3 regions of the Pelomonas lactea genome follow, and region 1 is predicted to be linked to each of the others. Evidence: predicted binding sites of a transcription regulator. Region 1 holds the regulator's gene; each other region holds the start of a gene.

Region 1 (7,831 bases):
CCGACTGGACCGACTGAACTGACAAGGGGCGCCTCTGGCGCCCCTTTTTCTGCCCGCTGCACGCCGCTGCTCGCAGCGCAGACGTGCAGCCCCGCCTGCGCGCCTTGCGCCGCCACCCACCCGCTCCATGACGCGACACGCCGCACCACCCCTGCCGCCGACGCCCGGCCGGGAGAAGTCCGCCCGGCCGCCCACGCTGCCGCCCAGCCTCACGGCGCGACTGGACGGCGCCCGCTGGCGCCGCAACCTTGTCGGCGAAGCCGGTGCGGCCGTCTACCGCATCACGCGTGACGGCGCGCCGGACCTGTACCTGAAGCACGGCCGCGGCCAGGCCGCCGCCGCGCTGGTCGACGAACTGGCCCGGCTGCGCTGGCTGGCGGCCCAGATGCCCGTGGGCATGCCGGTGCACTTCGAGTGCAGCGGCAACCAGGCCTGGCTGCTGACGCGGGCCATCCCGGGCCGCACCGCCTACGAGTGGCTGCAGCACCACCCGTCGCGGGCACCGGACATCGTCGCTGCGCTGGCCCAGGCGCTGGCGAGGCTGCATGCGCTGCCCGCGGCGCTGTGCCCGTTCCAGTCACCGCTGGAGCAACGCCTTGCACAAGCGCACGAGCGTCTGGCGGCAGGGCTCATCGACGCCGACGACTTCGACGACGCACGCCGGGGCTGGACGCCGCAGGACGTGTGGGACGCGCTGCAGCGGTTGCGGCCGCGCACGGTCGACGCGGTCGTCACGCATGGCGACTACTCGCTGGACAACCTGCTGCTCGACGACGAGCTGCGCCTCACCGGACTCATCGACGTGGGCCGCCTGGGCGTGGCCGACCGCTACCAGGACCTGGCCATCCTGTGGAACTGCCTGGGCGAGTTCGGCGCGGCCGCGCAGCGGGCGCTGTTCCCCGCCTACGGCATCGCGCGGCCGGATCACCGCCGGCTGGACTTCTACCTGTGCCTGGACGAATGCTTCTGAGCAGCCGTCAGCCGCCGGCGCCGTCGACCACCTCGGCCGCGGCCCGGAACGCATCCACGGCCGCCGGAAAGCCGCAGTAGACGCTCGCGTGCAGGAAGATCTCCTGCAGCTCCTCGACCGTCACGCCGTTGTTCAGCGCGCCGCGCACATGCGTCTTCAGCTCGTGCGTTCGGCCCAGCGCCACCAGCATGCTGACGGTGACGATGCTGCGCGTGCGCAGGTCGATGCCGTCGCGCTGCCAGGTGTTGCCCCAGGCATGGCGGGTGACCAGCTCCTGCAGCGGTGCGGTGAACGGCGTGACCTTGGCCAGCGCGGCGTCGACGTAGGCATCGCCCAGCACCGCGCGGCGCGTCGCCAGGCCTTGGGGATCGAGTTCCATGAGGGCTCCTTCGTGCTTGCCGTGCAGCTTAGCGAGCCGCGGACCGCGCCGGTTCAGAAGGCAAGAAGCCCATCGACGTCACCGGCGATGGGCTTGCGTGTGGGGCCGCGGGCGATGCCCGCCGGCATCACTCCATGCAGTCGACCATGACCTGCCCGAAGCCCGAGCACGACACCTGCGTCGCGCCGTCCATCAGCCGCGCGAAGTCGTAGGTGACCCGCTTGCTCTGGATGGCTTTTTCCATTGACGAGATGATGAGATCGGCCGCCTCGGTCCAGCCGATGTGGCGCAGCATCATCTCGGCGGACAGGATGGAGGAGCCGGGGTTCACGTAGTCCTTGCCGGCGTACTTGGGCGCCGTGCCGTGCGTGGCCTCGAACATCGCCACCGAATCGCTCATGTTGGCGCCCGGCGCGATGCCGATGCCACCCACCTGCGCGGCCAGCGCGTCGGAGATGTAGTCGCCGTTGAGGTTCAGCGTCGCGATGACGCTGTACTCGGCCGGGCGCAGGATGATCTGCTGCAGGAAGGCGTCGGCGATGACGTCCTTCACCGTGATGAGCTTGCCGGTGCGCGGGTTCTTGAGGCGGCACCACGGGCCGCCGTCGATGGGCTCGGCGCCGAACTCCTTCTGCGCCAGCGCGTAGCCCCAGTCCCGGAAGGCGCCTTCCGTGAACTTCATGATGTTGCCCTTGTGCACCAGCGTGACCGACGGCTTGTCGTTGTCGATGGCGTACTGGATGGCCTTGCGCACCAGGCGCTCGGTGCCCTCGCGGCTGACCGGCTTGACGCCGATGCCCGAGGTCTCGGGGAAGCGCAGCTTCTTGGCGCCGAGCTCGTCGCGCAGGAAGGCGATGAGCTTCTTCGCCTTGTCGCTGCCGGCCTCGTACTCGATGCCGGCGTAGATGTCCTCCGAGTTCTCGCGGAAGATGACCATGTCGACCTTGTGCGGCTCCTTCACGGGGCTGGGCACGCCGTCGAAGTACTGCACGGGGCGCAGGCAGACGTACAGGTCCAGCTCCTGGCGCAACGTCACGTTCAGCGAGCGGATGCCGCCGCCCACCGGCGTCGTCAGCGGGCCCTTGATGGAGACGATGTAGTCCTTCACGGCCTGCAGCGTCTCGTCGGGCAGCCACACGTCGGGGCCGTAGACGCGCGTGCTCTTCTCGCCGGCGTAGATCTCCATCCAGTGGATCTTGCGGGCGCCGCCATAGGCCTTGGCGACGGCGGCGTCCACGACCTTCAGCATGACCGGCGTGATGTCCAGCCCGGTGCCGTCACCCTCGATGAACGGGATGATGGGGTTGTGCGGCACGTTCAGCGAGAAGTCGGCGTTGACGGTGATCTTCTGGCCGCCTTCGGGCACCTGGATGTGATGGGACATGGCGTAGCGCTTTCGCAGCGATGCGAGGACAAGGATGCGGCGAGTTTATGGCCCGCGTCAGCAGGCCAGCATGACGCGCTGCCACACGCCATGCGCCAGCCCCCAGCCCGCGCCCAGCGCCAGCATCAGCCCGGCCAGCCGCAGCGCCAGCACGTCGCCGGCCGGCCCGTGCTTGAGCAGCCGCGCGCGCCACAGCGGCGCGACCACCAGCCCCGGCGTGCTGGCCAGCGCAAAACCCGCCATCGCCGCGCCGCCGCTCAGCGGCGAGCCCGACAGCCCCGCCAGCAGCAGCGCCGCATGCAGCAGCCCGCAGGGCATGGCCACCCAGGCCAGCCCGGTGGCGAACGCGTGGCGCGGCTGCGGCCGCCAGCGCACGCTGCCCAGCCAGGCCGGCACGCGGCCCTGCAGCAACAGCATCAGCCCGAACAGCAGCAGCGCCGCCTGCAGCAGCGCCCAGGCGGGCTGCAGCAGCGCCACGCTCTGCGACGCCCGCGCCAGCGCCTCGGCCGACGCCGCCGCAACGACGCCACCCGCCGTGTAGCCCAGCACCCGCCCGGCCAGCAGCCGCGCCGGCCGCTGCCCGCCCGCCAGCGCGCAGGGCGCGCTGCACATGGCCGCGCAATGCGGCATGCCGGCCAGGCCCATCAGCGTGGCCGACACGACGAGCGCGAGGTCACCGGCCATCAGATGATCTTGGAGAAGCGCTCCCGGCTCGCGTCAGCCTGCAGGTAGCGGTCGAACACCGCGGCGACGGCGCGCACAAAGTACCAGCCCAGCGGCGTGACCTGGATGGCGCCCGGCTCCAGCACGACGAGGCCCTGCCCCGCCAGCTGTGCCAGCCGTGCCAGCTCGGGCTCGAAGTAGCTCGGCACATCGACGAGGTAGGACGCGGCGATGGACTCATACTCCACGCGGCCCTGGCACATCAGCGCCATGATGACGGCACGGCGCAGCAGGTCGTCGCGCGTCAGCGCCAGCCCGCGCTGCACGGGCAGTTGCCGCTGGTTCAGCGCGTCTTCGTATTCCTCCAGCGTCTTGGCGTTCTGCGCATAGGTGGCGCCCACGCGGCTGATGGCCGACACACCCAGGCCCACGAGGTCGCAGTCGGGCTGCGTCGAGTAGCCCTGGAAGCCGCGGTGCAGCAGGCCCTGGCGCTTGGCAATGGCCAGCGGGTCGTCGGGCAGCGCGAAGTGATCCATGCCGATGTAGGCATAGCCCTCGCCCAGCAGCGCGCTGATGGCACCGGACAGCATGGCCAGCTTGTCGCCCGCGGGCGGCAGCAGCTCGGCCACGATGCGGCGCTGTGGCTTGAAGCGCTGCGGCAGGTGGGCGTAGGCGTACATCGCGATGCGGTCGGGCCGCAACTCGGCCACCTGCGCGATGGTGCGGGCGAAGCTGACGGGCGTCTGCTGCGGCAGGCCGTAGATCAAGTCCACGTTGGTGGACGAGAAGCCCAGTTCGCGGGCGTGCTGCATCAGCGCGGCCACCTGCTCCAGCGGCTGAACGCGATGCACCGCCTTCTGTACCGCGACGTCGAAGTCCTGCACGCCGAACGAAAGCCGGTTGAAGCCCAGCAGCCGCAGGTGGGCCAGCCGGGCCTGGTCCACCGTGCGCGGGTCCACCTCGATGGACAGCTCGGCGCCCGGCAGTAGCTTGAAGCGCCGGCGCAGCATCTCCATCAGCTCGCCGAGCTCCGCGTCGGACAGGAAGGTCGGCGAGCCGCCACCCAGGTGCAGCTGCGACACCGGCGCCGGGCCACCCAGCGCGTCGGCCACCAGCTCCACCTCGCGGGCCAGCGCGGCCAGGTAAGGTGCGGCGCGCTCGTGGTGCTTGGTGATGATCTTGTTGCAGGCGCAGTAGTAGCAGAGCTGCTCGCAGAACGGGATGTGCACGTAGACCGACAGCGGCTGCACCGTGCCGCGCTGTCGCAGCGCCTGCAGGTGTTGCGCGCCCTGGTGGGCCTCGACGAAACGGTCCGCCGTCGGGTAGGACGTGTAGCGCGGCCCCGCCACGTCGTGGCGGCGCAGCAGGTCGGCAAGCTCGAGTTGGGGAGGTCTATCGGTCACAGCAGCCATGTCGCCACTGTGCCGAGCCGGCCCCGCCCCGGCCTTGATGCAGGTCAAGGCCGGGGCGGGTCGCCTGGCGAAGAATGTCCCTCATGCTGACGACCCAACCCTGCCCGATGCGTGCGTCGCCCGCGTCCGATCCGTCGACACTGCCCGCCATCGAGCCGTTGAAGGTGGCCTGCGCCAGCTGCAACCTGCGCGAGCTGTGCCTGCCCGTGGGCCTGAACGCCGGCGAGCTGCAGCAGCTGGACGGCCTGGTCGCCAAGCGCCGCTCGGTGGCGCGGGGTGATCACCTGTTCCGCAACGGCGAGCGCTTCGAGGCGCTGTACGCGGTGCGCACCGGCTTCTTCAAGACCTGCGTGGGCAGCGAGGACGGGCGCGACCAGGTCACCGGCTTCCAGATGGCTGGCGAGTTGCTGGGGCTGGACGGCATCAGCAGCGACCACCACCACTGCGACGCCGTCGCGCTGGAGGACTCGTCGGTCTGCGTGATCCCCTACGCGCAGCTGGAGGGCCTGTCGCGCGAGTTCACGGTGCTGCAGCACCAGTTCCACAAGATCATGAGCCGCGAGATCGTGCGCGACCATGGCGTGATGCTGCTGCTGGGCAACATGCGCGCCGAGGAGCGGCTGGCGGCCTTCCTGCTGAACCTGACACAGCGGCTGCAGGCACGCGGGTTCTCGGCATCCAGCCTGGTGCTGCGCATGACGCGCGAGGAGATCGGCAGCTACCTGGGCCTGAAGCTGGAGACCGTGAGCCGCACGTTCTCGCGCTTCCAGGACGAGGGCCTGATGGAGGTGAAGCAGCGGCAGCTGCGCATCCTGAACCAGGCGGGGCTGCAGGCGCTGGTCAACAACAGCCGGTGTTGAGTTGAGGCCCCTCGCCCGCGCTTGCCGCTGAACGCGGGCAAGCCCGGGCGGTCTTGCAGACCGCGCAGCCGACGGAGCGGCTGCCCTTCGGCAGGCACGACAAGTCCTCAGGACTTGTCGTGTCCGGCCTCAGCCCCCAAGGGGACGGCGATGCTCGCGGGGGTGGCCCCGCTCGCACATCGCCAGACGGGCCGGCTTGTGGCGGCCCGGCGCTCGGCCTCAAACGCAAAAGCCCCGCGGGTGCGGGGCGGCAGGTCAATGGCGTGTGGCGGGTCAGCCGACCTTGATCTCGTTGCGCACTTCCTTGACGCCGGGGACGGCGGCGACGAGCTTGATGGCCTTCTGGGCCAGTTCGGCGCTGGGGGCCGCGCCCTTCACGATGACGACGCCGCCATCGGTGCTGCTGACGGTCAGCGGCAGGGCCTGCAGGTCCTTGTCCTGCTGCAGCACGGCCGCGGCCTGGGCGGCAACAGCGGCGGCGTCCGCGGGCTGGGCTTGCGGAGCCTGCCCGGCGGGTGCCGGCACCGGGTCGGCGGCGAAGGCGGTGGACAGGGCCGTTGCCGTCAGGGCGGCGGTCAGCAGGCGGGCGAAGGTGGAAGCGTGTTGCATGCGTATCTCCTGAGGATGCGTGGATAGAACGCGGCACCGGACCGGCACCACGACGCCCTCAGCGCAACAGCCGTGCCAGCGCCGACTTCTCCTTTCATATCAACCACTTAAGTCGCTCGCGAGCCGGGCTGGCAGAGCCTGGCGGGCGATTCTGTCGCCGCCCGGCGACAGGCCGCGCGCCGCGCAGGCTAAGTGCCTGATTCACCGGGCCTTTTGCTGTCGCCGAAATCCGACAGCGCACTTTGGGGGTCATCGCGGAACAGCTGCGGGTCCAGCCCGTGCTTCTGCATCAGGCGGTAGAACTCGGTGCGGTTGCGGTCGGCCAGCCGCGCGGCCTCGGCGACGTGGCCGGAGGTCAGCTTGAGCAGCCGGTTCAGGTAGTCGCGCTCGAAGCGCTGCTTGGCCTGCTGGTAGTTCAGCACCTCGGCCGACGGCATCTGCAGCGCCCGCTGCACCTGCGCCAGCGGCACCAGCGGCGCCGTCGCCAGCACGCAGACCTGCTCGACGACGTTGTAGAGCTGGCGCACGTTACCGGGCCATGGCGCCGTCACCAACGCCTCCAGCGCGTCGGGCGCAAAGCCCTTCACCCGCTTGTGGTGGCGCGCGGCCAGCGCGGCGAGGAAGTGCTGCGCCAGCAGCGCGATATCCTCGCGGCGCTCGCCCAGCGCCGGCAGCGCCAGCCGCACGACGTTGAGCCGGTAGTACAGGTCGGGCCGGAACTGGCCCTCGGACATCGCCAGCTCCAGGTCGCGGTGCGTGGCCGACAGCACGCGCACATCCACCGCCACCGCGTCGTTGCTGCCCACCGGCCGCACGACGCGCTCCTGCAGCACGCGCAGCAGCTTCACCTGCAGCGCCAGCGGCATGTCGCCGATCTCGTCCAGGAATACCGTGCCGCCGTGCGCCGCCGGGATCAGCCCCTGGCGGTGGCCCTGCGCGCCGGTGAAGGCGCCCTTCACATGGCCGAACAGCTCGGACTCCAGCAGCGCCTCGGGAATGGCGCCGCAGTTCACCGCGATGAAGGGCTTGCCGGCCCGCGGGCTGGCGCGGTGCAGCGCGCGGGCCAGCAGCTCCTTGCCGGTGCCGCTGTCGCCGCTGATGAGCACGCTGGCGTCGGTGGCGGCCACCAGCCGCGCCTCGGCCAGCACCTCGGCCATGCGCGGGCTGCGGCTGATGATCTCGCGGCGCCAGTCGCCATCGCCGTCGAACGGCGCCGGGCCGGGCGCGTTGACGCGCAGCGCCTGCTGGATCCTGGCCAGCAGCTCCTTGGCGTCGTAGGGCTTGGTCAGGTAGGCATGGGCGCCACGCGTCGTCGCGTCCACCGCATCGGGGATGCTGCCGTGCGCCGTCAGCAGGATGACCGGCAGCGACGGGTGGCTGGCGCGCAGCTCGTCGAACAGCGCCAGGCCGTCCAGGCCCGGCAGGCGCACGTCGGTGATGACCAGCGACGGCAGCTTCACCGCCAGGTGCGCCAGCGCGGCCTCGGCGCTGGCCACGGCCTGCACCTGGTAGCCCGCGGCGGTGAGGCGCATCGTCATCAGGCGCAGCAGGTCG
Region 2 (7,831 bases), on a different contig from region 1:
CAGCAGCGCGCGCGTCGGCGTGAAGCCCAGTGCCAGGTTCTGCAGCTTCGTGAAGCGGGCCAGCGCCTGGGCCTTTTTGCGGCCCTTGTCGCCCTGCCCCGGCTTGCCGGTCAGCATCTTCTCGCTGTAGACGAAGCCCTCGCCCCAGGGATGACCACGCAGCGCGTTGCTGCGGTGCACGTTCTTCGTGTTGATCGTCGCCATCACGAAGGGACCGGTCCAGGCATCGGCCCAGTCGTCGAAGTCCGCGCCCTGGTCATCCGGCTGCTTCGGCCCCTTGAAGCCGCCGGACAGCGAGAACGGGTTGGCCATGACCTTGAGCAGCGAGCGGTCGCGGCGGATGGCCTCGATGGTTTCCATCATGCTGGCCAGCGTGCCGCCGGACGCCGCACCCTTGAGCCGCGCGACGCGGCCGCGCACCTCGGGCAGCGGCGCGCCGAAGCGGGCCTGCGCTTCGGCCTGCAGGAAGACGACGCCGAGGTCGAACGGGATGGAGTCGAAGCCGCAGGAGAACACGATGCGCGCGCCGCTCGCCTCGGCCAGCGGCGTCAGCTTGTCGATCATGCGGGCCATCCACAGCGGCTCGCCGCAGAGGTCCACGTAGTCGGTGCCGCCCTCGGCGCAGGCGGTGGCCAGGGGCTCGCCATGCAATTGGTACGGGCCCACGGTGGTGATGACGACGCGGGTGCGCCGCACCAGGCGGGCCAGCGCGGCGGCATCGCCGGCATCGGCCTTCAGCAGCGCGACCGACGGCGGCAGGTGCAGTTCGTCGCGCACCCGGGCCAGCTTGTCGAGGCTGCGGCCCGCGATGGCCCAGCGCGCACCGCCGGCGCCGCTGAGGTGCAGGTACTCGGCCACCAGCCGGCCGGTGAAGCCGGTGGCGCCGAAGACGATGAGGTCGAACTCGCGCGCGCCGCTCGCCATCACGCGCGCCCCTTCATCGCCATCCATTCGCTGCGCAGCAGGCTGAGCGAATGGCAGTCCACATACTCGCCGGCGACGAAGACGACGCCACGCTGGATGCCCTCGTGCGTGAAGCCGCACTTCTCGGCCACACGCCGCGACGCATGGTTGTGCACGGACATGCCGCAGGACAGCCGGTTCACGGACCAGTTCTCGAACAAGTAGTCCACCAGCAGCGACGCCGCCTCCGTGGCCAAGCCCTGGCCGCGCATGGCCACGTCGGCCATCGTCCAGCCGATCTCGCGCGCCGTCGTGTAGCGGGCCGCGGCAAAGTGCACCACGTCGCCGATGACGCTGCCGTCCAGCAGATGGCAGATCAGCAGGCGCTCGGCATCGTCGTTGGCAAAGCCGTTGTCGCGCCAGCGCTCGTCCACCTTGTGCGGGGGCATCATGCGCGAGCCCAGGTGGGGCCCGCGCACCTGCGGGTCGCCGACCGTGCGCTTGAGCCAAGGCAGGTCGTCCTCGGTCACGTAGCGAAGGCCGACGCGTTGTCCTCTGAGCATCTGTATGTCCCCTGAAATGAAAAAGCCTGGCTGGAGCCAGGACTGCATCTTCGGGCCGAGCGCCGGGCCGCCCCAAGCCGGCCCGCCTGGCGATGTTGACCGGGCTTGATGCCCGGTCAATCGCCGTCCCCGCGGGGGACCGGCCGGGTTCGCCTGCGTTCAGCAGGGCGAGCCCGGACGAGGGGTCAAAAGTGGATGCCGCGCATCATCTGCTGCAGCGCGATGGCCTCGGGCGACAGGCCGCCGCCCTTCTTCTCGCCCTTGGCGGCGTCGCTGTCCGGGAACATGCGGAAGGTCGTGTTCATGACGATCTGCGCGATGCGCGGCGCCACCGCGTGCAGGATCTGGCCCGTCATGCCCAGGCGCGTGGCAATGCGCACCGGCTTGGCCACGCAGGCCTGCGCGATCATGTCGGCGGCTTCCTCGGGCGACAGCGTGGGCACGTTGTTGTAGATCTTGGTGGGCGCGATCATGGGCGTGCGCACCAGCGGCATGTTGATCGTCGTGAACGTGATGCCGGTGTCGGCGAACTCGCTGGACGCGCAGCGCGTCCATGCATCCAGCGCGGCCTTGCTGGCCACGTAGGCGCTGAAGCGCGGCGCGTTCGTCAGCACGCCGATGGAGCTGATGTTGACGATGTGGCCCTTCCTCTTGGCCGCCATGCCGGGCAGCAGGCCCATCGTCACACGCAGGCAGCCGAAGTAGTTCAGCTGCATGGTGCGCTCGAAATCGTGGAAGCGGTCGTAGCTGCTCTCGATGGCGCGGCGGATGGAGCGGCCGGCGTTGTTGATGAGGAAGTCCACGCCCCCGAAATTCTCGGTGCACCACTGGATGAGGTTGGCCGCGCCTTCCTCGTCGGCGATGTCGCAGGCGAAGGCATGCACCTGCGCCCCCTTGCCCGCCTTGTCCTTGATCTCCTTGACGGCCTCGTCGAGCTTGGTCTGGTCACGGGCGCAGATCAGCGTGATGGCGCCGGCTTCGGCGAACTTGATGGCCGCGGCCAGGCCGATGCCCGACGAGCCGCCCGTCACCAGCACCACCTTGCCGCCTGTCGATCCCTTCAGCGAGCGGTCGATGAACAGGTCGGGGTCGAGGTGCCGCTCCCAGTAGTCCCACAGCCGCCACGCATAGTCGTTCAGGTCGGGGCAGGCCACGCCCGAGCCCTTCAGCGCGGCCTCGGTGTCGCGGCAGTCGAAGCGCGTCGGGTAGTTGATGAAGGTGAACATGTCCTCGGGCAGGCCGAGGTCCTTCATCACCGCGTTGCGGATGCGGCGCACCGGCGCCAGCGCCATCAGCCCCTTCTTCACGCTCTTGGGGATGAAGCCCATCAGCGCCGCGTTGATGAACAGGTTCATCTTGGGCGCGTGCGCGGCCTTGCTGAAGATGTCCAGCACGTCGCCAACGCGGTAGCCCTTGGGGTCCACCAGGTGGTAGCAGCCCTGGCCCTTCGTGACCTTGTGCGAGATGTGGTCCAGCGCGTCGACAACGAAGTCCACCGGCACGATGTTGATGCGCCCGCCCTCCAGGCCCACGCTGGGCATCCACGGCGGCAGGATCTGGCGCATGCGCTGGATCAGCTTGAAGAAGTAGTACGGGCCGTCGATCTTGTCCATCTCGCCGGTGTGCGAGTCGCCCACGACGAGCGCCGGTCGGTAGACCGTCCAGGGCCGCTTGCACTCCTTGCGCACGATCTTCTCGCTCTCGTGCTTGGTCATGAAGTACGGGTGGTCGAGGTTCTCGGCCTCGTCGAACATGTCCTCGCGGAACACGCCTTCGTACAGGCCGGCCGCCGCGATCGACGACACGTGGTGCACATGGCCGGCATCGATGGCCTGCGCAAACTCCACCATCGAGCGGGTGCCCTCGATGTTGACGGCCACCTGCGACTCCTCGTCGGCGCCGAGGTCGTAGACGGCGGCGAGGTGGTAGAGGTGGTCGATCTGGCCCTTCAGCCCCTTGATGACGTCGGCGGCCACGCCCAGCTTCTTGGCGGTCAGGTCGCCGTACACGGGGATCGCGCGGGTCTTGCTGACGCCCCAGTAGGCCAGCAGGTCGGGCAGCTTCGCGGCGCTCTCCTCGCGCATCAGGAAGTGGACCGTGCTGCCCCGGCGCGCCAGCAGCTTCTTGACGAGGCGCTTGCCGATGAAGCCGGTGGCACCGGTGACGAAATACTGCATGCGGGTCTCCTGCTTGTAGGAATCGAGGGCGGGTTTCGCCTGATTCTTCACCAGCGCCACAAGCACTCCGCTGGGCACTTTCCCGAGTGGCCGCATAGAGCCCTCTCACTAGGAATGGCCGCGCCGCCGGGCCGGGGCGCCGCTACAGTCCCGTCGGCAATTCGCTCTTATCGAAAGGACAACCATGGTCAAGAAGCTCCAGAAGATGGCTGACAAGAAGAAGGCTGCTGCCGCCACCGGCTTCCCGGCTGGCCTGCTCGACAGCGCGATGGCTCAGAACGTCAAGGACAGCGCCCAGCAGATCTGGGCCGCCGGTCTCGCCTCCTTCGCCAAGGCCCAGGGTGAAGGCTCCAAGGTCTTCGAGGCCCTCGTCTCCGAAGGACTGAAATTGCAGAAGAAGACCCAATCCGCCGCCGAAGAGAAGCTCAGCGCCGTGGCCAGCAAGGTCAGCAGCGTCGCCGGCGACGTCGGCGCCAAAGCCGGCCAGCAGTGGGACAAGCTGGAATCCATCTTCGAAGCCCGCGTCGCCAAGGCGCTGCAAGGCCTGGGCGTGCCCACCAAGGGCGACATCGACGCGCTGATCAAGCGCATCGACGCGCTGGCCGTCGCCACCGGCGTGGAGCCGGCGAAGAAGGCCGCCAAGAAGCCGGCCGCCAAGCCCGCCGTGACCAAGGCCGCCCCCGCCGCCAAGAAGGCCGCCGCCACGCCGGCCAAGAAGGCTGTCGCCGCCAAGCCCGCGGCTGCTGCCAAGAAGGCCGCCCCGGCCAAGAAGGCCCCGGCCGCCAAGAAGGCCGCCGCGCCCAAGGCCGCCCCGGCGCCCAAGGCCGAGCCCGCCGCTCAGGCCTGAGCACGGGCTGACGCATCCCGCCCATGAGCCAGCAGCCACGCATCGGCCTGGCCCTGGCGGGTGGCGGCCCGTTGGGCGCCATCTATGAAGTGGGCGCGCTGTGCGCCCTCGAAGAGGCCGTCGCCGGCCTCGACGTCACCGCCTGCGACGGCTACATCGGCGTCAGCGCAGGCGGCTTCATCGCCGCGGGGCTGGCCAACGGCATGACGCCGCGCCAGCTCTGCGCCGCCTTCATCGAGAACAGCGCCGAGGCCCCCGACCGCTTCGACCCCGCCGAGCTGCTGCAGCCGGCCTGGGCCGAGCTGGGCCAGCGGCTGCGGCTGCTGCCGGGCCTGCTGGCCGACTCGGCCCGCGAGGTGCTGCTGGAAGGCCGCTCCAAGCTCGCCACGCTGGAACGCCTGGGCCGCGCGCTGCCCACCGGCCTGCTCAGCAGCGAACGCTTCGGTGAGGCGCTGACGCGCGTGTTGACGCAGCCCGGCCGCAGCAACGACTTCCGCCGCCTGCGCCGCCCGCTGGTGCTGGTGGCCACCGACCTGGACAGCGGCGAGGCCGTGCCCTTCGGCGCGCCGGGCTGGGACCACGTACCCATCTCGCGCGCCGTGCAGGCCAGCGCCGCGCTGCCGGGGCTGTTCCCGCCGGTCGAGATCGGCGGCCGGCACTACGTGGACGGCGCGCTGAAGAAGACGCTGCACGCCTCCGTGCTGCTGGACCGCGGGCTGGACCTGCTGATCTGCCTGAACCCGCTGGTGCCCTACGCCAGCGACCGCCGCTCCACCGCCCGCGAGGACCGCTCGCGCCGCGCCCGCGACCTGGCCCGCAAGCTGGGCCGCCCGGCCGGCCGCGCGCTGCAGCCGCACATCCACCGGCTGGTGGACGGCGGCCTGCCGCTGGTGCTGTCGCAGACCTTCCGCTCGCTGATCCACTCGCGGCTGGAGCTGGGCATGCGCGGCTACGAGCTGAGCCACCCGCAGACCGACATCGTGCTGCTGGAGCCCAACCCGCGCGACGCCGAGTTCTTCCTCGCCAACACCTTCAGCTACCGCCAGCGACGCCACCTCGCGGAGCACGCCTACCAGGCCACGCGCGAGCTGCTGCGCCAGCGCGCCGCCGAGCTGAAGCCGCAGTTCGCCCGCACCGGCCTCACGCTGCGCGAGGACGTGCTGGCCAACCGCGAAGCCCGTCTGCTGCCCGCCCCGGGCGAGACCCGCACCGAACAGGCCTTGCGCACGCTGCGCGGCACGCTCAGCGTGCTGGAAGCCCGCCGGCGCTGAGCCGCGGGCTCAGGCGTCCACCAGGCGCCGCGTGATCGCCGCCTGCACCGGCGGCAGGTGGCGGGCCACGTCGATGACCGCCCGGCGCAGGGCCAGCATGGGCGCGCGGTCGTCCGTGAAGAAGCGCACCAGCGCATTGGTGCCCGCATACAGCGGTCCGGCCGCGCGGCGGTGCTCGGCCTCGTAGGCCAGCAAGGGGCCGAGTTCGCCCGGGTCGCGCGCGGCATCGAGCCGGCGCGACAGGGCCTCGATGCCGTACAGCCCGAGGTTGTAGCCATGCGCCGTGACCGGGTGCATGCCCACCGCCGCGTCGCCGATCAAGGCCAGGCGCGGCCCCACAAAGCGCTCGGCCCACACCGCCACCAACGGGTAGACGTGGCGCTCGCCATCCAGCCGCATCGCACCCAGCCGGCCCTCGGCGGCGGCCTCGATGGCCAGGGCCAGTTCCAGGCCATCCATCGCGGCAAGCCGCGGCAGCTCGCTGTTGGCCACGGTCCAGACGGCCGAACAGCGCTGACCCGTCTTGGGTAGCAGGGCCAGCGTGTGGCCGGCCAGAAAACACTCCTGCGCGATGCCGTCATGGCTGCGCTCGTGCGCCAGCGGCACCAGCAGCGCACTGCGGCCGAAATCCTGGTGCCGTGCGCCGATGCCGGCGAGCCGGCGCAGCGGCGAGAAGCGGCTGTCGGCCGCGACCACCAGCGGCGCGCTGTGCCGCTCGCCGCCACGGGTGTCGACCTGCGCCAGGCCGTCCAACCGCGTGAAGCCGGTGACCGTCTGGCCGCAGCGCAGATCAATGCCGCGTTGCTGCGCGCCGGCCCAGGCCGCCGCGCGCAGGCGGTGGTTGGCCACCAGCCAGCCCAGGTCCTGCCCGCGGGAGGCAAACGGCAGCGGCCGCCGCGAGCCGCTGGAGCGCACGGCGGCGCTGCGCAGCGGCGCGATGTCACTCAAGCGCTGCCACAGGCCCAGGCGCTCCAGCAAGCGGCGCGAGCGGTGCGTGAGCGCGATCTCGCGGCCATCGTCCGCAGGCGCGGCCAGCGCGGCGGCATCGGCCTGTTCCAGCACGCGCACGGCCAGGCCGCGGTCATGCAGCGCGCACGCCAGCGCCAGGCCGGCCGGGCCGGCTCCGCAGATGACGACAGAGGGCTCGGGGCGGGCGTGATCGTTCATGGCCGCGGAGCCTAGGTGCAGGCCGGCAGCGCCGCCTTGACACAGGTCAGCCCCCCTGGGAATCCCGAGCACGCCATGGGGTTCCCCGGCTGCGGGCAGCATGCCCGGTCATGACATCAGCTCCGACCACCGCCCAGCCCAGCGCCCCTGCCGACGGCACCCATGCTGCCGCGATGCACCGGCTGGACCCCGGCGCCTGCCCGCCCGACATGCTGGGGCGCGACGCGGCCGACGTCACGCCTTACCGCCATGTCTGACAGCCCCACCGTCCGCGCCGACGAGATCGCCCGCTTCGACGCCTGGAGCGCCACCTGGTGGGATGCCCGCGGCCCGATGCGGCCGCTGCACGTCACGCAGGCGCTGCGCGGGCAGTGGGTGCGCGAGGCGGCCGAGCGCCACTTCGGCCGGCCGCTGGCCGGGCTGCGCGTGCTGGACGTGGGCTGCGGCGGCGGCCTCATGAGCGAAGCGCTGGCGCGCGAGGGCGCGCAGGTCGTGGGCATCGATGCGTCGGCCGGCAACATCGGCGCCGCACGCCGCCACGCGGCGCCGGACCCCGCCGTGTCGGCCCGGCTGGACTACCGGCACGGCGACCCGGCCAGCGCGCTGCGGCCCGGCGAGCGGTTCGACGTGGTGCTGGCGCTGGAAGTGGTGGAGCATGTGGACGACGTGCCCGCCTTCCTCGCGCAGGTGGCCGCCGCCGTGGTGCCGGGCGGGCTGCTGGTGGCCTCCACGATCAACCGCACCGCGCGCAGCTGGCTGCTGGCCATCGTGGCCGCCGAATACCTGCTGCGCGTGCTGCCGGTCGGCACGCACCGCTGGCGCCAGTTCGTCACGCCCGACGAGCTGGAGGCCGCCGCCGCCCAGGCCGGCCTGCGGCCGCTGCAGCGCCTGGGCATGCGCTAC
Region 3 (7,831 bases), on a different contig from region 1:
AAGCCGGCGTTCTCGCCGAACGCCATCGCCTGGTGGGCGCGCATCATCAGCGCGTCGGCAAAGCCACGCAGCAGCATGACGATGCCCAGGATCATGTACATGATCCCGATCTTCTTGTGGTCGATGCTGGTGACCCAGTCGCGCCACAAGGTGCCCCAGAGGCGGAACTTCGTGATCAGGAACAGGACGAACAGGCCGCCGAGGGCGACGGCGATGAAGGTTGCAACGAGGATGGGCTCGTGCAACGGCAGAGCATGCAGGCCCAGCCGGCCGAAGACCGGGTGGAGCTCATCAGGGTAGACGGTCATCGGACTTCTCTTAGTTCTTGGTCACGGCAGCCGCAGCGGCGGCCTCACCTTCGGGCAGGCCCAGCGGGTTGGTGGGCGTGCACAGCGCGGCCACCACCAGGCGCTCGCGCTTGCTGCCGTCGGCAGCGGACCAGTTGCTGCGCATCGTGCCGGCCACGCCGCCCTTGCCGGCTCCGCCGGCCGCGTCGATGGCCATCATCTGGCTCGCGCACATCTTCTTGCCGTCGACGCAGCGGTCAACGATGGCGCCCCACAGGCCCGGCTCGACGCTGGCGAAACGACGCACCGGCTCCTTGGTGCTGGGCTGCTCCAGCTTCAGGTAGTCCTCGCGCGTCAGCGCCTGGCCCGCAGCCTTGTTGGATTCGACCCAGCGGGCGAAGTCTTCGTTGCTGACGCCATGGAACTTGAAGCGCATGTCCGAGAAGCCGGCGCCGCTGTAGTGCGCCGAGATGCCGTCGTAGACGCCCGCCTTGTTGATGACCGCGTGGAGCTGCGTCTCCATGCCGGGCATCGTGTAGATCATGCCGGCCAGCGCGGGCACGTAGAAGGTGTTCATCACGTTCGTCGACGTGAAGCGGAAGTGGATGGGACGGTCCACCGGCGCAGCCATCTCGTTGACCGTCGCGATGCCCTGCTCGGGGTAGATGAACAGCCACTTCCAGTCCATGGAGACGGCATACACCTCCAGCGGCTTGACGCCGGCGACCAGCGGCTTGTCCTCAGAGATGCGATCCAGCGGACGGAACGGGTCCAGCTTGTGGGTGCTGATCCACGTGATGGCGCCCAGCGCGATGATGATGAGCAGCGGCGCGCCCCAGATCACCAGCTCCAGGCGCGTGGAGTGGTCCCAGTCCGGCGCGTAGGTCGCCTCCTTGTTCGATTGCCTGTAACGGAAGGCAAAGAACAGCGTCAGCGCGATCACCGGGACGATGATCAGCAGCATCAGCAGCGTGGACGTGACGATGAGATTGGCCTGTTGTTGCGCGATGTCGCCATGCGGCTTCATCACGATCCAATCACAGCCAGCCAATGCGGCGCTGGCCGACAAGACCAGGGCGCGAGTAAGGAGAGACTTTGTGGGGTACATCCGGACTTACGCGCGAGGGTTAACGATCTTGCACGTGGGACAGGAATGTAAGTTGATTGAGGCAAATCAACGAGTGGACATTTTGTCCTAGTGACCGACGGAGACAAGACCGATATGGCAGTTGCAAGCAGTACCTTCCAGGCCCCGAAGTCCGGTCCCCTGACCAGCCGCACCGACGAGGATCTGGCGCCCGGCGACATCGCCGTGGGCGTGATCATCGGCCGGGCATCGGAATATTTCGACTTTTTTGTGTTCGGCATCGCCTCGGTGCTGATCTTTCCGCAGGTCTTCTTCCCGTTCACCGACCAGCTGACGGGCACGCTGTACGCCTTCCTGGTGTTCGCGCTGGCATTCGTCGTCCGACCGGTCGGCACACTCATCGGCATGGAGATCCAGCGCAAGTTCGGCCGCTCCGCCAAGCTGACGGTGGCGCTCTTCCTGCTCGGCTGTTCCACGGTGGCCATGGGCCTGCTGCCCGGCTACGCAACGGCCGGCTCCACGGCCATCGTGCTGCTGGCGCTGTGCCGGGTCGGCCAGGGTCTGGCCCTGGGCGGTTCCTGGGACGGCCTGCCGTCGCTGCTGGCGCTGAACGCACCGCCCGACCGTCGCGGCTGGTACGCCATGCTGGGCCAGTTGGGCGCACCGCTGGGCTTCCTGGTCGCGTCGGGCGTGTTCCTGTACGTCTACACCAGCCTCAATACGCTGGACTTCCTGTCCTGGGGCTGGCGCTTCCCGTTCTTCACGGCCTTCGCGATCAACGTCGTCGCGCTGTTTGCCCGGCTGCGGCTGGTCGTCACGCACGAATACGAGAAGCGCATGGAGGAGCATGAGCTGGACCCGGCCCACCTGCACGAACTGCTGCCGGCGCAGGGCCATCACATCGTCATCGGCGCCTTCGCCGCGCTGGCCAGCTACGCCCTCTTCCACCTCGTGACGGTGTTCCCGCTGTCGTGGGTGGCACTGTCCGACCCGCAGGGCATCGACGACTTCATGCGCATGGAGCTGCTGGGCGCCGCCTTCGCTGCCGCGGCCATGCCGATGTCGGGTCTGATCGCCGACAAGATCGGCCGCCGCAGCTTCCTGGGCACGCTGGCCATCGCCATCGGCGTCTTCGCGCTGTTCGCGCCCATGATGCTGGGCGGTGGCCGACCGGGTCAGGCCGCGTTCCTGCTGATCGGCTTCGTGCTGCTGGGCCTGTCCTATGGCCAGTCGGCCGGCTCGGTGACGTCCAACTTCCTGCCGCATTTCCGCTACACCGGCGCCGCGCTGACGGCCGACATGTGCTGGCTGCTGGGCGCGGCGTTCGCCCCCGTCATCGCGCTGTACCTGTCGTCGCGCTTCGGCCTCGGGTCGCTGACCGTCTACCTGCTGTCGGCCGTGGTCTGCACGCTACTGGCGCTGCGCGTGAACAAGAAGCTGCGTGAGGCGGCAGTGGTGGAGGACTGACCATCCCCACCCATGTCAAGGCGGGCTGCGGCCCGCTTTTGTCTTTGCGCAACACCTTTGCACCCGGCTTCAGATGAGGCACTCCATGAGCCTGACCCTGCACTACCACCCGCTGTCGTCTTGCAGCTGGAAGCTGCTGATCGCGCTGTACGAAAACGGCACGCCGTTCCAGGCCCAGGTCGTCCACCTCGGCGACCCGGCCGCGCGTGGCGCCTACGCCACGCTGTGGCCGACGGCCAAGATCCCGCTGCTGGTGGACGGCGAGCGCATCGTGCCGGAAACCTCGCTGCAGATCGAATACCTGGACCGCCGCCACCCCGGCCGCGTACGCCTGCTGCCAGAGGGCTTCGACGCCCAGCTGCAGGTGCGCCTGTGGGACCGCCTGTTCGACCTCTACGTGATGGACCCCATGCAGCGCTACATCGGGCAGTTGCTGCGCCCTGAAGCGCAGCGCGATGTGCTGGCCATGCAGGCCAGCGTCGCAGCCCTGGGCTCCGCCTACGACATGATCGAGAACCGCATGGGCGCGCACGCATGGGCCGCAGGCGACGACTTCAGCCTGGCCGACTGCGCCGCCGCACCAGCGCTGTTCTACGCCGCCGTCGTGCTGCCGTTCCCGGCCGGCCACGCACGGCTGGCCGCCTACTTCGAGCGTCTGCTGGCCCGGCCATCGGTGTGGCGCTGCATCGTCGAGGCCCGCCCGTTCTTCCAGTACTACCCGCTGAAGAGCGCCCTGCCCGAGCGCTTCCTCAGCGGCGAAGGGCCTAAGCCTTAGCCCAGCGCCTTGCGCGCGTTCTGGAACATCTTCAGCCACGCGCTGTACTGCGCGCGGTCGCCCGAGGTCCAGCTCATCTGCACGTTGCGGAACACGCGCTCCGGGTGCGGCATCAGCGCGGTGAAGCGGCCGTCTGCGGTCGTCACGGACGTCAGGCCGCCCGGGCTGCCGTTCGGGTTGAACGGGTAGGCCTCGGTCGCCTGGCCGTGGTTGTCGACGAAGCGCATCGCGGCGATGACCTGGCCCGCATCGCCCTGGCGAGCGAAGTTCGCAAAGCCTTCACCGTGGGCCACAGCGATCGGCGAGCGCGTGCCGGCCATGTCCTTGAAGAACACGCTGGGCGAGTCCAGCACCTCCACCAGCGCCAGGCGGGCCTCGTACTGCTCGCTCTGGTTGCGCGTGAAGCGCGGCCAGGCCTCGGCGCCCGGGATGATGGGCGCGAGCGCGGCCAGCATCTGGCAGCCGTTGCAGACACCCAGCGCCAGCGTGTCGGAGCGCGAGAAGAACGCGCGGAACTGCTCGGTCAGCACCGGGTTGAACATGATGCTGCGCGCCCAGCCTTCACCGGCGCCCAGCGTGTCGCCGTAGCTGAAGCCGCCGCAGGCGACGAACGCCGCGAAGCCGTCCAGCTTGACCGCGCCGGACTGCAGGTCGCTCATGTGCACGTCGAAGCTGTCGAAGCCGCCCAGCGACATCGCGTAGGCCATCTCGACATGCGAGTTCACGCCCTGCTCGCGCAGGATGGCGACCTTCGGTCTGGCGCCGGTCGACACGAACGGTGCCTCTGGCTGGAAGGTCAGGTGCACGTGCAGGCCCGGGTCGTCGGCCTTGCCGGCGGCGGCATGCTCGGCATCGGCGCAGGCCGGGTTGTCGCGCAGCTTGGCGATGCGCCAGCTCACCTCGTCCCAGGTCTGCTGCAGCGCCGTGAGATCAGCGGCGAAGACCTTCTTCGCATCGCGCCAGACTTCCATCTGCCGCGCCGCGTTGGGCTTGGCCACGACGTGCGAGTGCTTGGACAGGCCGTGCGCGCGCAGCACCTGCATGACGGCATCGCGGTCGGCGGCGCGCACCTGGATCAGCGCGCCCAGCTCCTCGGCGAACAGCGCGCGCAGCGTCAGCTCGTCACGGCGGCCGCTGACCTGGGCGGCCCAGTTCTTCGAGTCGCCCGTGTCGGCACGGCTGTCGCTGATGCCGTCACCTTCGGTGACCAGCATGTCGATGTTCAGGCTCAGGCCGGTCTGGCCGGCGAAGGCCATCTCGCAGGCCGCCGCCCACAGGCCGCCATCGGAGCGGTCGTGGTAGGCCAGCAGCTTGCCCGCGGCGCGCAGTTCGTTGATCGCGTTGACCAGCGACACCAGCAGCTGCGGATCGTCCAGGTCCGGCACGTCGGCGCCGAACTGGTTCAGCGTCTGCGCCAGGATGGAGCCGGCCAGGCGGTGCTTGCCCTGGCCCAGGTCGATCAGGATGGCGCAGGAATCCTCGCGCTGCCATTCGGGCGTCAGCGTGCCGCGCACGTCGGCAATGCTGGCAAAGGCCGTGACGATCAGCGACACCGGCGCGGTCACCTGGTTGGCATCCCACTTCGTGCGCATCGACAAGGAGTCCTTGCCGACCGGGATCGAGATGCCCAAAGCGGGGCACAGCTCCATGCCGACGGCCTTCACGGTGTCGAACAGCGCGGCGTCTTCACCGGCCTCACCGCAGGCGGCCATCCAGTTGGCGCTGAGCTTCACGCGCGGCAGCTCGAACGGGGCGGCCAGCAGGTTGGTGATGGCCTCGGCCACGGCCATGCGGCCCGACGCCGGGGCGTTGACGGCGGCCAGCGGCGTGCGCTCGCCCATGCTCATCGCCTCGCCGGCAAAGCCCTTGAAGTCGGCCAGCGTGACGGCGCAGTCCGCCACCGGCACCTGCCAGGGGCCGACCATCTGGTCGCGGTGGTTCAGGCCGCCCACGGTGCGGTCGCCGATGGTGACGAGGAAGCGCTTGTTGGCGACCGTCGGGTGGCGCAGCACGTCGAAGGCCGCGGTCTCCAGCTTCACGCCGGTCAGGTCCAGCGTGCCGCCATCGCGGGCCACGCGGGTCACGTCGCGGTGCGTCTTGGGCGGCTTGCCCAGCAGCACGTCCATCGGCATGTCGATGGGGTGATCGTCGCCGGCCAGATCGTCAACGAGCTTGAGCTCACGCTCCTCCGTCGTCACGCCGACGACGGCGAACGGGCAGCGCTCGCGCTCGCAGAAGGCCTTGAATTGATCGAGGCTCTGCGGCGCGATGGCCAGCACGTAGCGCTCCTGGCTTTCGTTGCACCAGATTTCCTTCGGGGCCAGGCCCGACTCTTCCAGCGGCACCTTGCGCAGGTCGAAGCGCGCGCCGCGGCCGGCGTCGTTCACCAGCTCGGGGAAGGCGTTGGAGATGCCGCCCGCGCCGACGTCGTGGATGGCCAGCACCGGGTTCTCGGCGCCGAGGCCCCAGCAGTGGTTGATGACCTCCTGCGCGCGGCGCTCGATCTCGGGGTTGCCGCGCTGCACGGAGTCGAAGTCCAGGTCGGCGGTGTTGGTGCCCGCCGCCATCGACGAGGCGGCGCCGCCGCCCATGCCGATGCGCATGCCGGGGCCGCCCAGCTGGATCAGCAGCGTGCCGGCCGGGAACTCGATCTTCTTCGTCAGGTCCGAGCGGATGGTGCCCAGACCGCCCGCGATCATGATGGGCTTGTGATAGCCGCGGCGCACGCCGGCCACCGTCTGCTCGAAGACGCGGAAGTAGCCCGCCAGGTTGGGGCGGCCGAACTCGTTGTTGAACGCGGCGCCGCCCAGGGGGCCGTCGATCATGATGTCCAGCGCGCTGGCGATGTGAGCCGGCTTGCCGACGGGGTTCTGCTCCCAGGGCTCACTCAGGCCCGGCAGGTGCAGGTTGGACACCGAGAAGCCCGTCAGGCCCGCCTTGGGCTTGGAGCCACGGCCGGTGGCGCCTTCGTCACGGATCTCGCCGCCCGCGCCGGTGGACGCGCCCGGGTGGGGCGAGATGGCCGTCGGGTGGTTGTGCGTCTCCACCTTCATCAGCACCTGGGCCTGCTCGGGGCGGGCCAGGTATTGCGCGCCCGGCTGGGGTGCCGGCATCCAGCGCTCGATGGCATGGCCTTCCATGATGGCCGCGTTGTCCGAGTAAGCGACGACCGTGTGCTGCGGGTTCAGCTTCTCGGTGTTGCGGATCATGCCGAACAGGCTCAGCGGCTGCGCCTCACCGTCCACCGTGAACGACGCGTTGAAGATCTTGTGCCGGCAGTGCTCGCTGTTGGCCTGCGCGAACATCATCAGCTCGACGTCGCTGGGGTTGCGGCCCAGCTTCCTGAAGTTGGTCTCGAGGTAGTCGATCTCGTCGCCCGACAGCGCCAGGCCGAACTCGACGTTGGCCTTCTCCAGCGCGGCACGGCCTGCACCGAGCACATCCACATGGGCCAGTGGCTCGGCGGTGCGTTCGTCGAACAGGTGTTTTGTGTCCTCGCGGCTGAAGCAGGCCGACTCGGTCATCCGGTCGTGCAGCAGCGCGGCACAGGCGTTCAGTTCGTCGGCGCTGAGCGGCTTGGCGCCACCGAGCAGGCCCGACTTCGTGGTGATGCGGTACTCGACGACACGCTCGACGCGCTTCAGGTTCAAGCCGCAGTTGCGCGCGATGTCGGTGGCCTTGGAGGCCCAGGGGCTGACCGTGCCGAAGCGCGGCGTGACGACGACGAGGTCACCCGTCGCGTCAGCCGTGGCCGGCTCGCCGTAGGTCAGCAGCGCGGCGAAGCGCTCGCGGGCCTCGGCATCAAGCGGCGCGTCCGTCCAGACCCAGTGCACGGCCCGGGCGCTGACGCCGGTGATGCGCGTGCTGACCTCCTGCAGCCGGGCCAGCAAGGCCTGGGCGCGGAAATCGGAAAGAGCGTTGCCGCCCTCGAAATGGGTCAGATGCGGGGTCAGGGCCATGGAATCCGGGGAGGCTGGGCGCGGGCGGGCGCGCGGTTCTCGGAAATGCTCGGCCCCAACGGCAAGGGGCAGCGTGCGCAAGCGCGGGATTCTACTGAGGGACGGACGGCAGCGCCCCGGCGACGAGCGGAAAACACCGCCGCCACCGCTCATGCGGCCCAGACTGCCGCCGGTCGAACACCCCCCAACGTTCGTGACTTTGCGCACATACAGACGAGCCCCACGGCAACAACTCGACACAGCTGGACAGCCAGCC

The links. The regulator FNR, encoded in region 1, switches genes on or off when oxygen is low (the NO sensors DNR and NnrR bind a similar motif). The targets are predictions, from matches to a motif close to TTGATNNNNATCAA.
Region 2: ubiM (5-demethoxyubiquinol-8 5-hydroxylase UbiM) is a predicted target of FNR. The motif match lies at 6,965-6,978, and genes of this name have one in related genera.
Region 3: cyoA (ubiquinol oxidase subunit II) is a predicted target of FNR. The motif match lies at 1,452-1,465, and genes of this name have one in related genera.

The regions. Positions count from the first base shown of each region.
Region 1 covers NZ_JBIGHX010000011.1:15,081-22,911, forward strand. The annotation lists gene ACG04Q_RS23870 (APH(3') family aminoglycoside O-phosphotransferase) at 128-970, shown strand; gene ACG04Q_RS23875 (carboxymuconolactone decarboxylase family protein) at 978-1,349, opposite strand; gene icd (NADP-dependent isocitrate dehydrogenase) at 1,477-2,733, opposite strand; gene ACG04Q_RS23885 (urease accessory protein UreH domain-containing protein) at 2,791-3,417, opposite strand; gene hemN (oxygen-independent coproporphyrinogen III oxidase) at 3,417-4,808, opposite strand; gene fnr (fumarate/nitrate reduction transcriptional regulator Fnr) at 4,916-5,668, shown strand; gene ACG04Q_RS23900 (BON domain-containing protein) at 5,942-6,277, opposite strand; gene ACG04Q_RS23905 (sigma 54-interacting transcriptional regulator) at 6,466-7,831, opposite strand, start outside.
Region 2 covers NZ_JBIGHX010000007.1:210,839-218,669, forward strand. The annotation lists gene ACG04Q_RS19145 (saccharopine dehydrogenase family protein) at 1-951, opposite strand, end outside; gene ACG04Q_RS19150 (GNAT family N-acetyltransferase) at 924-1,466, opposite strand; gene ACG04Q_RS19155 (SDR family oxidoreductase) at 1,652-3,643, opposite strand; gene ACG04Q_RS19160 (phasin family protein) at 3,828-4,490, shown strand; gene ACG04Q_RS19165 (patatin-like phospholipase family protein) at 4,514-5,761, shown strand; gene ubiM (5-demethoxyubiquinol-8 5-hydroxylase UbiM) at 5,771-6,928, opposite strand; gene ACG04Q_RS19175 (hypothetical protein) at 7,039-7,185, shown strand; gene ubiG (bifunctional 2-polyprenyl-6-hydroxyphenol methylase/3-demethylubiquinol 3-O-methyltransferase UbiG) at 7,178-7,831, shown strand, end outside.
Region 3 covers NZ_JBIGHX010000002.1:731,354-739,184, forward strand. The annotation lists gene cyoB (cytochrome o ubiquinol oxidase subunit I) at 1-308, opposite strand, end outside; gene cyoA (ubiquinol oxidase subunit II) at 319-1,395, opposite strand; gene ACG04Q_RS07600 (MFS transporter) at 1,510-2,841, shown strand; gene ACG04Q_RS07605 (glutathione S-transferase family protein) at 2,927-3,616, shown strand; gene purL (phosphoribosylformylglycinamidine synthase) at 3,613-7,575, opposite strand.